One region of the Enterococcus sp. AZ126 genome, then DNA from elsewhere that is predicted to be linked to it. Evidence: a T-box and tRNA genes for the amino acid it is inferred to sense, from the RefSeq annotation. Region 1 holds a T-box; the other holds one or more tRNA genes.
The links. The T-box of region 1 lies ahead of leuS (leucine--tRNA ligase). A T-box ahead of a tRNA ligase gene usually reads a tRNA of that ligase, here a tRNA-Leu.
Positions count from the first base shown of each region.

Region 2: it encodes a tRNA-Leu, which carries the amino acid that the T-box ahead of leuS (leucine--tRNA ligase) is inferred to sense. The anticodon was not compared.

Region 1 covers NZ_JBIOSB010000001.1:2,875,420-2,882,281, forward strand. The annotation lists gene IGI43_RS13560 (DUF4097 family beta strand repeat-containing protein) at 1-476, opposite strand, end outside; gene IGI43_RS13565 (DUF1700 domain-containing protein) at 478-1,134, opposite strand; gene IGI43_RS13570 (LysM peptidoglycan-binding domain-containing protein) at 1,376-3,664, shown strand; T-box leader at 3,716-3,996, shown strand; gene leuS (leucine--tRNA ligase) at 4,236-6,749, shown strand.
Region 2 covers NZ_JBIOSB010000001.1:482,369-489,230, forward strand. The annotation lists gene IGI43_RS02325 (6-phospho-beta-glucosidase) at 98-1,528, opposite strand; gene IGI43_RS02330 (beta-glucoside-specific PTS transporter subunit IIABC) at 1,568-3,451, opposite strand; gene licT (BglG family transcription antiterminator LicT) at 3,572-4,408, opposite strand; tRNA gene IGI43_RS02340 (tRNA-Leu) at 5,087-5,170, opposite strand; tRNA gene IGI43_RS02345 (tRNA-Cys) at 5,188-5,258, opposite strand; tRNA gene IGI43_RS02350 (tRNA-Gln) at 5,293-5,364, opposite strand; tRNA gene IGI43_RS02355 (tRNA-His) at 5,387-5,459, opposite strand; tRNA gene IGI43_RS02360 (tRNA-His) at 5,491-5,563, opposite strand; tRNA gene IGI43_RS02365 (tRNA-Trp) at 5,578-5,648, opposite strand; tRNA gene IGI43_RS02370 (tRNA-Tyr) at 5,658-5,738, opposite strand; tRNA gene IGI43_RS02375 (tRNA-Phe) at 5,742-5,814, opposite strand; tRNA gene IGI43_RS02380 (tRNA-Asp) at 5,827-5,900, opposite strand; tRNA gene IGI43_RS02385 (tRNA-Val) at 5,910-5,982, opposite strand; tRNA gene IGI43_RS02390 (tRNA-Glu) at 5,995-6,066, opposite strand; tRNA gene IGI43_RS02395 (tRNA-Ser) at 6,082-6,170, opposite strand; tRNA gene IGI43_RS02400 (tRNA-Asn) at 6,216-6,289, opposite strand; rRNA gene rrf (5S ribosomal RNA) at 6,297-6,412, opposite strand; rRNA gene IGI43_RS02410 (23S ribosomal RNA) at 6,508-6,862, opposite strand, start outside.

The DNA.
Region 1 (6,862 bases):
TGAATGGACAAATCTTTTGTAGCAATACCTGAAAGATTGATATTTCCATCAGCTTTACCATTAATCACTAAGCGTTGAGTATCATCAGGGATGGTCAATGTGACAGCCGAACCTCGATTAAAAATACCCAATTTTAGCCCATCTAATTCTCGTCTATTCTTATTGCTATTTACTGAAATGGTCAACTGATCATCTTTTTCCTTAACATCTAAAGAACTATTTATTGAAACAGGCATAGAACTCCGAGTATTCATTTCGATAGTTGTTGAAGGTTCAGTTAAGATATAAAAATCAGCGTTACCAGAGAGATCAAGATAAATTTCTTTTGTATTTTGCTTATTTTTTATCTCATATGTTTGTTTTTTTTCATCGGTCATAGAATTTTCAGCACGTTTAAAATAAACGGCACTACCGATTCCGCCGATTATCATAGCTAAAACGCCGATGGACAGAAAAAAAGCAGTTGTCTTTTTCATATTAAATCTCTCCTCTTAAAACACGAATATTCCACTGGAAATAACGTTTAAATACTTTTCCAAAAAATTTGGTTAAAGGTGTTAAAATCAATAGTCCGATGACCCCGGCACCGGATAGGAAAATACTAAAAAATAATTCGAACATTGTTCCATCATTAAAGCTGGAAAAGATTGAAATCCCCCCGAAAATTGGTGAAAATAAGAAAATAACAGCGACTAACCAACCAGAGAATAAAAACATAATAAAAGCAAAAATCATCCAGAACATGAAAAGAAAATTAAATGAAAGGACGCCAATAACTTGGCAGAATCTCACAAAACCGTTATGTCGAGGACGCTCGTAGGAACGGTAATCATCATCATAAGGATGTTCAGGTATTTCTTCGTATTGATAGTCATTAGAAACAGTGGGCTGGATTTCTTGCCAACCATCGCGTTCAAGTTTTTTTTCAGGAACAGTGATGTCAAATTCCTGTAAAATTTCTTCAGCAATTCCTCTTGGTTTCCCTAAATTTTTTGCGATTTCTTCTTCCGTTTCACCACCAGCTAAACGTTCTTCAAAAATGACCTCGTATTTATTTAAAATAAACGCTTGTTGTTGGTGGGTCAAAGGTTTTAAATAAATTTTTAATTCAATTAAAAAGTGCTCTTTATTCATTTTTTTCCCCCATTTCATTGTACACTTATGCTACTTCTTCTCCACTATAGTTTTTTTTTGATACAATAACAAGCTTTTAAAGAAAAATCAGTCTAAGGTAAAGAAAGGTATCAGACTTGAGACCTAGCCTCTATCTTTAGTTTTTCAAAAAAAGGATAAAGAATTATTTCTATTTTCTTTGAAAAAAGGGTATAATAAAGTTCAGGGAATGCTTCTTTTTAGAAAATTTGGAGGATATATTATGGAAAAGTATAAAACATCAAGAAAAGAGCGAAGGAAAGCTGAACAGAACAAGCTTGCTTCTGATCAGTTAAGAAAAGGAACCACTGTACTTAGTTCTGCGATTGTTGTATCCTCAATTACTGCGCCGATTATTACGCCAAAAATCGCTGAGGCATCAGAAGATAAGATACCAAGCCAACAAGTAAGTTACTCAGATACAACTACACATACAGAGGCCGCTCAAACACAAGTAGTGACAACTGACACAAACGATTCGATGACACAAGAAACTCAGACGATATCTCCTGAAACTTCTTCAAGTGATGAGATATCTGAAACACAAGAATCATCAGAATTGAATACATCAGAAACAACGCAAAGTACTGAGACAACGGAAGAATCAACTGAAACGACGGATTCCTCAAACAGCGAAACAGAGACGGAAGAATCAAAAATGCCTGAACTTGCGATGCGTTCAGCCTTTGCTGCACAGTCTAGAAGCATTAGTCCAAGTACCTTCATTGCTGATATAGCTGGACATGCGAAATCTGTTGCAGCTGCGAATGATTTATATGCATCGGTTATGATGGCTCAGGCAATTCTTGAAAGCGATTGGGGTAGAAGTACCTTATCAGCTGCACCAAACCACAATTTATTTGGGATCAAAGGAAGTTACCAAGGGCAATCTGTTACCATGAAAACATGGGAAGTTATTAATGGGCAGTGGATTCAGGTAAATGCAGCGTTTAGAAAATATCCTTCGTATTCTGAATCATTTTCTGATAATGCCTATGTTTTGAAAAATACGTCTTTTCAATCAGGTGTCTATTATTATTCAGGTGCATGGAAAAGTAACACAAACTCATACAAAGATGCAACAGCTTGGCTAACAGGACGTTATGCAACCGATCCTAGTTATAATACAAAATTGAATACTATTATTACAACATATAATCTAACGCAATATGACACACCTTCATCAGGCGGTGGCAATACAGGTGGCAACACCGGTGGGAATACTGGCGGGAGCGGCAACACAGGTAGCGGAACAAGTAATCAAGATGTGATCTATACAGTAAAAGCCGGCGATAGCTTGTGGGCCTTGTCTGCTAAATATGGCACATCAATCGCTACAATCAAAAGCTGGAATAAGCTTTCTAGTGATATGATTTATGTAGGTCAAAAACTGATTGTGAAAAAAGGTTCCGGGAACACAAGCGGCGGTAGCACTGGTGGCAATACAGGTGGCTCAACTGGAAATACAGGTGGTTCAGGCAATGCAGGAACGTCAAATTCATACTACACAGTAAAATCAGGGGACTCGTTATGGGCAATCGCCAATGCAAACGGCATAAGTATTGCGAATCTGCGTCAATGGAATAATTTAAGTGGAGATATCATTTATCCAGGTCAAAAACTGATTGTGAAAAAAAGTTCAGGGAATACAGGCGGCAACACTGGTGGGAATACAGGCGGTTCAACTGGAAATACAGGTGGTTCAGGCAATGCAGGAACGTCAAATTCATACTACACAGTAAAATCAGGGGACTCGTTATGGGCAATCGCCAATGCAAACGGCATAAGTATTGCGAATCTGCGTCAATGGAATAATTTAAGTGGAGATATCATTTATCCAGGTCAAAAACTGATTGTGAAAAAAAGTTCAGGGAATACAGGCGGCAACACTGGTGGGAATACAGGCGGTTCAACTGGAAATACAGGTGGTTCAGGCAATGCAGGAGCCTCAAATTCTTACTATACGGTAAAATCGGGGGACTCATTATGGGTAATCGCCAATGCAAACGGCATAAGTATTGCGAATCTGCGCCAATGGAATAATTTAAATGGAGATATCATTTATCCAGGTCAAAAACTGATTGTAAAAAAAGGATCAAATGCTAGCGGAGGGAACTCAAGTGCTGGTAATAGTGGTTCAACAGGAAATACGGGTGGTTCAAATAATACTGGAACAGCTACTGGGCACTACACTGTAAAATCAGGAGATTCTCTATGGGTAATTGCCAATGCAAATGGCATAAGTATTGCTAACTTGCGCCAGTGGAACAATTTAAGCGGGGACATCATTTATCCAGGTCAACGTTTAGTTGTGAAGAAAGGTCAGGGAGGATCAGCTAGTTCATCAGGAAATCAAGGAGGTAGTCAATCAGCAAGTTCATATACTGTAAAAAGTGGAGATACTTTATGGGGACTTTCTCAAAAATATGGAACAAGCGTCCAAAGAATCAAACAATTGAACAGTTTATCTAGCGATACAATTTATATCGGTCAAAAATTGAAAGTTAAATAAAACAATTGAAATTGATGGGAATCTTTGGTAGTATAATAGCACATGACAGATATACAAACAGTGAAAAGGAATAGTAGAAAGAACCATGTTTTAGAGAGCGTATGGTTGGTGAAAATACGTGCAGAAGCTTTCGAACTCGCCTTTGAGTTATTTTACTGAACGAATAAAGGAATGCTCTTTGCATTTATTTGATGAAGATGAGTGACAGTTAATAATTAGATGATCTTCTGAACTTTATTAAGTAAAATCGGTGGCGGCCGTTACAACGTTGAGGCTTGTAGTTATACAAGTAAATTTAGGTGGTACCACGTTGTCGATTGCACGTCCTATAGGAACTTTTTCCTGTAGGACTTTTTTTTGTTCATCACGTCACTTTGCTTTGATCTCATCAATTTCTAAGAACTGAAGTACTGTGATCAGCTATGCCACAGCAAAAGCTGAATAAAACTTGTCGACCAGAAGGAAAGAAGTTACCTTACTATTGAAACCATTCAAAAGTAAGGAATGACTCTAAGAAAAATGCAAGACAAACAATATCAATAATAAGTTATTTAAATAGGAGGAAAAAAACGTGAGTTACGATCACAAACAAATTGAGAAAAAATGGCAAAAATATTGGGCAAAGCACAATAGTTTTACAACACACGATGATTCAAATAAAGAAAAATTTTATGCCTTGGATATGTTCCCTTACCCATCAGGACAAGGTCTGCACGTAGGTCATCCAGAAGGGTACACAGCAACAGATATTTTGTCTCGAATGAAAAGAAGTCAAGGATATAGTGTACTGCATCCGATGGGGTGGGACGCATTTGGATTACCAGCTGAACAATATGCGTTAGATACTGGAAACGATCCAGCAGAATTTACGAAAAAAAATATCGAAACATTTAAACGTCAAATCAATTCGTTAGGTTTCAGTTATGATTGGAATCGTGAGATCAATACAACAGATCCAGAATATTATAAATGGACTCAATGGATTTTTACAAAATTATATGAGCATGGCTTAGCATACGAAGCAGAAGTGGCAGTCAACTGGGTACCAGAACTTGGCACAGTGATTTCAAATGAAGAAGTTATTGATGGGAAAAGTGAACGTGGTGGCTATGATGTTATCAGAAAACCGATGCGTCAATGGATGCTGAAAATTACGGCTTATGCAGATCGCTTACTGGATGATCTAGATTTAGTTGATTGGCCGGAGAGTATCAAAGATATGCAGCGTAACTGGATTGGACGTTCTGAGGGAGCGAACGTTACCTTTAAAGTAGCAGGATCAAAAGACGAATTTACGGTATTCACGACTCGCCCAGATACATTATTTGGGGCAACATACACAGTTTTAGCACCTGAATTAGAGTTGGTGAAAAATATTACTACGTCAGAGCAAAAAAATGCTGTAGAAGCTTATATCGATGCGGCTTCAAAAAAATCAGATTTAAATCGGACAGATTTAGCCAAAGAAAAAACAGGTGTCTTTACTGGGGCTTACGCGGTAAATCCGGTAAATGGCGCTGAAATCCCGATCTGGATTTCAGATTATGTACTGGCATCTTATGGAACCGGGGCAATTATGGCTGTTCCTGCTCATGATGAGCGTGACTATGAATTCGCTAAAGCATTCAATATTGAGATTATTCCAGTATTAGAAGGTGGAAATGTTGAAAAAGAAGCGTTTACAGGTGATGGAGTACACATCAATTCTGAATTTTTAGATGGTTTAAATAAGGAAGAAGCAATCACTAAAATAAATGAATGGCTAGAAGAAAACAAAGTAGGAAAAAAAGAAGTTAGTTATCGCTTGCGTGATTGGTTATTTTCTCGTCAACGATACTGGGGTGAGCCAATTCCTGTGATCCATTGGGAAGATGGAACAACAACGACAGTTCCAGAAGCTGAATTACCATTAAGATTGCCAAAAACAGATGATATCAAACCAAGTGGGACGGGTGAATCACCACTTGCAAATATTACTGATTGGATCAATGTAGTCGATCCTGAAACCGGCAAAAAAGGCAAACGTGAAACAAATACTATGCCGCAATGGGCAGGAAGTTCATGGTACCATTTACGTTATATCGATCCTCATAACAAAAATGAAATTGCCAATTATGAAAAGCTAGAACGCTGGCTACCAGTAGATATTTATATTGGTGGAGCCGAACACGCTGTACTCCATTTGCTTTATGCGCGTTTCTGGCATAAATTCTTATATGATATCGGTGTTGTTCCAACAAAAGAACCCTATCAAAAATTGTATAATCAAGGAATGATCTTAGGTCAAAGTTTCCGTGATGGCCGTGGTGTACTAGTTCCAACAAATATGGTAGAAAAACGTGATGGAGTCTGGATCAATCGTGAAACAGGTGAAGAGCTGGAAGAAGCACCAGCTAAAATGAGTAAATCATTGAAAAATGTTGTAAATCCGGACGATGTTATTGAAAAATATGGTGCTGATACATTAAGAATGTATGAAATGTTTATGGGTCCACTGGATGCATCTATTGCTTGGAGTGAAAATGGACTTGAAGGCAGCCGTAAATTCTTAGATCGTGTATGGCGTTTGATAGTAGATGAAAATAATAAAATGCGTGACCGCATTACAACTGTAAATAACGGACGTTTGACTAAAGTGTATAATCAAACAGTGAAAAAAGTAACAGAAGATATGGAAAACCTGCACTTTAATACAGCAATTTCTCAGTTGATGGTATTTGTGAACGAAGCAAATAAAATTGATGTTTTACCGTATGAATACATTGAAGGATTTGTTCAATTATTAGCACCAATTGCACCTCATATTGGAGAAGAACTGTGGGCAATATTAGGCAATGAAGAAAGTCTAACAAATCAACCTTGGCCGATATATGATGAAGCTGCATTAGTTGAAGATGAGGTAGAAGTTGTTTTCCAAGTTAATGGAAAAGTTCGTGCAAAATTGAATATTGCTCGAGGACTAAGCAAGGAAGAATTAGAAGAAAAAGCTTTAGCTGCACAAGAAATCCAATCCTTTATTGATGGAAAAACAGTCCGTAAGGTCATTGTTGTTCCAGATAAATTGGTTAATATTGTAGCGAATTAAATAATTTATTTTATCTGCACTAATTGAAAGAACAGAGAGTGTAGAACAATAGTCTTTTCTTAAAACGAAAACAAATTCGATTTTGACGATCATTGTCAAAATCGGATTTGTTT
Region 2 (6,862 bases), 2.4 Mb from region 1:
CTACCCAATTATTAGTTTTTTAATGAATGGAAAAAAAAGGCAAAAATGAGTAAATCAAACTCATTTTTACCTTTTAGTATTTTTCTTAAAAACAGCTCTAATTTGTTAAGTCTTCCCCATTTGTAGCAATAACTTTTTTATACCAGTCAAATGATTTTTTCTTCGAGCGTTTCAATGTACCCTTTCCATCATTATCTCGATCGACATAGATGAAGCCATAGCGTTTTTTCATCTCTCCTGTTCCAGCTGAAACAAGATCGATACAGCCCCACGTTGTATAACCTAATAAATCTACTCCATCCAGTTCAACCGCATCTTTCATGGCTTGGATGTGTGCGGCTAGATACTCGATCCGATAATCATCGATCACATTTCCATTTTCATCTGGCGTATCCACGGCACCTAAGCCGTTTTCAACAATAAATAGTGGTTTTTGATAACGATCATACAAGTCATTCATCGTGGTACGCAATCCAAGTGGATCGATCTGCCAGCCCCATTCACTTGCTTCTAAATACGGATTTTTCACTGAGGCAAAGATATTTCCAGCTGTTTGTTCATTGATTGCCGGATCTGTTGATTGGACCCGTGATGAATAATAAGAGAATGAAATAAAATCAACGGTATGCTCTTTTAATAAGTCTAAATCGCCCTCTTCGATTGGTAATTCAATCCCTGCACGTTCTAATTCTTTCAACGCATACGCTGGATATTCTCCACGAGATTGGACATCGATAAAGAAGAAATTCTCACGATCTGCTTGACGAGCTGCCCAAACATCTTCTGGTTTACAAGTGTACGCATAGTTTGTACCAGCCGCTAACATACAGCCTACTTGGTTTTCTGGATCGACTTCATGTGCGATTTTTGTCGCAATGGCACTCGCCAATAATTCATGATGAGCTGCTTGGTATTTCACTTGTTCTTTGTTTTCCCCTTCTTCAAAATAAAGCCCTGCGCCCATAAATGGTGCATGTAAAATCATGTTGATTTCGTTGAACGTCAACCAGTATTTTACTAAGCCTTTGTAGCGATTAAAGATGACGTTGCATAGATTTTCATAAAACCCGACTAATTCACGACTGCGCCACGCACCATATTTTTCGACGAGATGCATCGGACAATCAAAATGTGTGATCGTTACAAGAGGCTCTATCCCATGTTTATGGCATTCTTTGAACAACTCTTCATAGAACTTCAATCCTTCTTCATTCGGCTCTGTTTCGTCTCCTAGAGGGAAAATACGACTCCAGGCAATCGATAGACGATAGGTTTTAAAGCCCATTTCGCCAAATAACGCAATATCTTCTTTATAACGGTGATACATGTCGATTGCATTTTGCGCTGGGTAAAAATGTTCGTCATCAAATTCAAACATTTTCTTCTCTCCAGTGATTACTGGAAAACGATCTGGTCCCACTGGCGCTAGATCTACGTTAGCTAAGCCTCGGCCTCCTTCATTATAGCCTCCTTCACATTGATTGGCCGCTGTTGCGCCGCCCCATAAAAAGTCTTTTCTAAATCCCATATCAAAAACCTCCAACAATTTATTTGAATAAAAGCCTAATTAACGAATGACTTTCATTACTTGCTCACCTGGTTTAGCTAAAGTTTTGGTTAATGTAATAATGTCACCAAAATCAGCTGAATTTGTTACAACAACGGGTGTGATTATATTATAGCCTTTTTCAATAATTTTATCTAAGTCAAATTCAATTAATTTATCACCTATTTCAATATTTTGTCCTTTATCAACAAAGTATTCATAGCCTTCACCATTTAATTGAACCGTATCGATGCCAATGTGTATCAATAACTCCACACCAGAGTCGCTGGTTAAACCGATTGCATGTTTAGAATCAAAAATTGCTGTTACAATTCCAGAAACTGGCGCATAAACTGAACCTTCAACTGGTTTAATTGCAAAGCCTTTACCTAAAATTTCCTCTGAAAACATTCCATCTTCCACGGCTGTCAAGGCTACTACTTCACCTTTTATTGGTGTAACGACCTCTGTGAGCGTGTTTGCTTCAGAAATAGAGTTTTCTTCCTTATTATTGATTGTAGTCTTTGGTATTTCTACTACTGGATCTTTATATAAAATGTATGAGACTACAAAAGAAATCACAATACTGATTGCAGCTCCGATACAAGCCATATATAAATGTTTCAAGGTATCATCTCCAATATAACTTGGAAGTGTCAATAAACCGGGTGAACCACCAGTAAAGTTCTTCACTCGAGTGATTCCCATAAACAAACCACCGATTCCGCCACCAATCATCGCAGCATATAAAGGCGTTTTATATTTCAAGTTGACACCGTACAATGCAGGTTCAGTAATTCCAAACAAACCTGTTAGACCTGCTGAAGCAGCTACCTGTTTGATTGAAGAGTTTTTACTTTTCACACCAACGGCTAAAGAAGCAGCTCCTTGTCCAAGGTTTGATGCTAACATACCTGGATAGATCACACTATCATATCCTGTTGTCATACGATTGTTAATCCCAATAGGTACTAAGCCATAGTGAGTTCCTGTAGCTACAAACAACGGTGTCAACGCGCCAATAATCGTTGGAACTAACCACGGACTAAAGTTCTCCAATACTTTGATTCCATTTGAAATACCATCACTAATCAAATACCCGATTGGTCCCACCACTACTAACGAAACAGTACCGACAATTGCAATTGTAATCAATGGTTTACTAAAAAATTTAATTGCTTTAGGTGACACTTTATCTGCAATTGGCTCGACATAAGACATAAACCAAACGGCTAAAATAATCGGAATAACGGAGGAGCCATACGTTACCGCAGAAATTGGCAGTCCAAATAGATGAATACTTCCAACTCCAGCTTCTTTGATTGCATTGACCATCCCTACAAAGTTTGGATGGAGTAAAATTCCACCAACCATCATGGCTAAATACATATTAGTTTTAAATTTCTGTGCAGATGACGCTGCTAACAAAATAGGTAAAAAGTAAAAAGCAGAATCTGCCATAAAATCAATGATAATATAAGTCTGACCTGTTTTGTCGATCGCGTTAAAGACAACTAGAAGAGACAGAACAGCTTTTAACATACCGGCCGCCGTAATCGCTGGTAAGATTGGTGTAAAAATACCTGTAATAGTATCAATAACTTTTGAAGCCGCACCACGTTCATCCTTCCCATTAGATTCGACTTGTTCTCCATCTAATGCGGGCACTTCTTTTAAAATTTCTTTATAAACACTTCCTACATCACTACCAATAATGACCTGATATTGTCCACCTTTTGAAACAACCCCCATCACGCCTACTGTATTTTTCAATACCTCTGTTTCTGCTGTTCCTTCATTTTTCAAATTAAAGCGTAATCTTGTAGCACAATGAGTCAAACCCGTGATATTTTGTTTTCCACCGATTTTTTCAATAATTGTTTGTGCTAATTCTTGATAATTCATCGTTCATCCCCCTAATCTAATTACAACTCGAAGTAAAATACACAAAAAAATACCTAAGAAACCTCTTATTTCAAAGAGATTTTCCCTAGGTATAGCCTGCTCTTTCACAGTAACAATCCTTTAATTGTTGGTTATTCTTCTGATATGGATGGTGAGATAGATCATCTCGTCTTCTTGTAATTCACGACCAAATTCTTTTCCAATGTACTCGCGTATTTTCAGTGCACAAAGATATTCTTCTTGATATTTTTCTTTTAACATAAATAAGAAACCTTCATCTTTGTCTTTATCTAATTCTATTCCACTAAATAAACGTTGAACAAAAAATTTCAAATGCGTAATAAACCGTTCATAATTTAGCGTGTATTCATCCAAATCAGTTTTATAATGATATTTAACAATATTAATGATTTTTTGAATGACTTTTGTCATTTCTGAAACTTGGCTGACCTGAGATAAATCTAGTTCTGCATTAACGATATGTAATGCAATAAAACCAGCTTCATCTTCTGGTAGCACTATATCCAGACGATTGGAAATAATAGTCAATGCTTCTTTTCCAATCAAATATTCATGATTATAAAAACGCTTGATTTCCCAAAGCAGTGCGTTTCTAACAGGTAGACCGCTATTTTGTCGTTCGATTGCATAATCGATATGATCAGTTAGCGTAAGATAGATATTTTCATTCAGCTTTTTTCCTAAAGAAACTTTGGCAAATCCAATAATTTCATTAGCAACCTGTAAATGCTCTAAACGAACATTTGCTAACAGCTGTGTAAGCTTATTTGTATTTAAATCGGCATTGCTTGTATATATTTTTTCAATAAGAGAATCCTCAATAACATCGCCGATATTTTTTTTAAAGCCAATACCTTTACCCATCACAAGTACTTCGTGACCGTCAGCATCAAGTGACTTCACAATATTATTATTGATTACTTTTTTTACTTCCATAATATCTCCTCAATGAGATTAGATCAGCTAGCTAATTAAATGTTAATAAAAGAAATAAAGTATAGCCTGAAAAATCAGTAACAATCTTGATTTCTCTTGTTATTAAAACATGAAAATAAAGCGTTGTCAACCAAGGAAAAATACATTCATTCGCTTTATAAAAAAATTTCTACTTATAAAATATTATTATTACTTAACGTAAGTCGGTAATTAATAAGAGCGATTTAATTTTTCAGTATTACTAACTTCTATCAATACATATACTTATTTTTTAGTGTTTCTAATATTAATAGTTAAATTTTATTTCTAAGTAATTTGTTATCTTTCCATGATGCTCTTTTACGGCTGCATTGTCTGAATATTTTTTAAATAGCCATTTTTCATATTTTTAAGAGTATTCATTTTATCAATTACTAAATAATCTTGATAGATTTGAAACCCAGCAACACCTAAAACATCTAACGATAAGGTTGCTCCCCCAACTCTCCGAAAAGAAGTGTTTTACTAAAAAAAGAGTGAATCGATAGAAAAAATGAAGCCATATTACTCTCAATACCAAGTAATTTAACTTCAATCTCAGTTAAATATCAACGAATCAGATACAAAAATACAAAATTACTTCAAAATGTTTAAACAAAAAAAGAGCATTAACATAAGAATATGTTAATGCTTGGCATATACCGGCGGCCGGGGTCGAACCGGCACGATCGTGAGATCACAGGATTTTGAGTCCAGCGCGTCTGCCAATTCCGCCACGCCGGCATAAAATAATTTTTGCAAGGCGGTAACCGGATTTGAACCGGTGATGAAGGTTTTGCAGACCTCTGCCTTACCACTTGGCTATACCGCCATATTACAATTTAAACATTCTCAAAAAGAGAAAACTGGGGTAGCTGGATTCGAACCAACGCATGACAGGATCAAAACCTGTTGCCTTACCGCTTGGCTATACCCCAATAATTAAAATTAAAAGCTAAGGGCGACTGATGGGAATCGAACCCACGCGTGGCGGAACCACAATCCGCTGTGTTAACCACTTCACCACAATCGCCATAAAACATATGATAAAAATTAAAGCTAAGGGCGACTGATGGGGATCGAACCCACGCGTGGCGGAACCACAATCCGCTGTGTTAACCACTTCACCACAATCGCCATAAACTTGCTAACAGGGATAGTAGGAATCGAACCCACAATGACGGTTTTGGAGACCGTAGTTATACCGTTTAACTATATCCCTACTAAATAATGGAGGAAAGTGGATTCGAACCACTGAACCCTAAGGAACGGATTTACAGTCCGTCGCGTTTAGCCACTTCGCTATTCCTCCAAATGGCGCAAGACAGAATCGAACTGCCGACACACGGAGCTTCAATCCGTTGCTCTACCAACTGAGCTACTGCGCCAAAAACTATAAACGGTCTGGACGGGACTCGAACCCGCGACCTCCTGCGTGACAGGCAGGCATTCTAACCAGCTGAACTACCAAACCGTAATTTAATGGAGGTTGACGGGATCGAACCGCCGACCCCCTGCTTGTAAGGCAGGTGCTCTCCCAGCTGAGCTAAACCTCCAAAAAATATAAATGACCCGTACGGGAATCGAACCCGTGATACCGCCGTGAAAGGGCGGTGTCTTAACCGCTTGACCAACGGGCCAATAAAAACTTAATACGGAGAGTAAGGGATTCGAACCCTTGAGACAGCGTTAACCGTCTACATGATTTCCAATCATGCTCCTTCGGCCACTCGGACAACTCTCCAAAGTTAAAAGAAGCAAGCATACTCATGAATCTTATATTAAGAAACTCCGGCAGTAGGACTCGAACCTACGACATCATGATTAACAGTCATGCGCTACTACCAACTGAGCTATGCCGGAATAATCAGCGTGGCGACGTCCTACTCTCACAAAGGGAAACCCTTCACTACAATCGGCGCTAAGAAGCTTAACTTCTGTGTTCGGCATGGGAACAGGTGTATCCTTCTCGCTATCGCCACCACACTGGGTGTTGTTGCTATTCAATTGAGTGATTATTCACTCAAAACTGGATTGAAGTTGTAATCAAACTATCCGATATACTTTTTTATTTCGTTTCTTTGGTTAAGTCCTCGACCGATTAGTATTGGTCCGCTCCGTACATCACTGCACTTCCACTTCCAACCTATCTACCTGATCATCTCTCAGGGGTCTTACTTTCTTAAAGAAATGGGAAATCTCATCTTGAGGTGGGCTTCACACTTAGATGCTTTCAGCGTTTATCCCTTCCCTACATAGCTACCCAGCAATGCCCTTGGCAGAACAACTGGTACACCAGCGGTAAGTCCATCCCGGTCCTCTCGTACTAAGGACAGCTCCTCTCAAATTTCCAACGCCCGCGACGGATAGGGACCGAACTGTCTCACGACGTTCTGAACCCAGCTCGCGTGCCGCTTTAATGGGCGAACAGCCCAA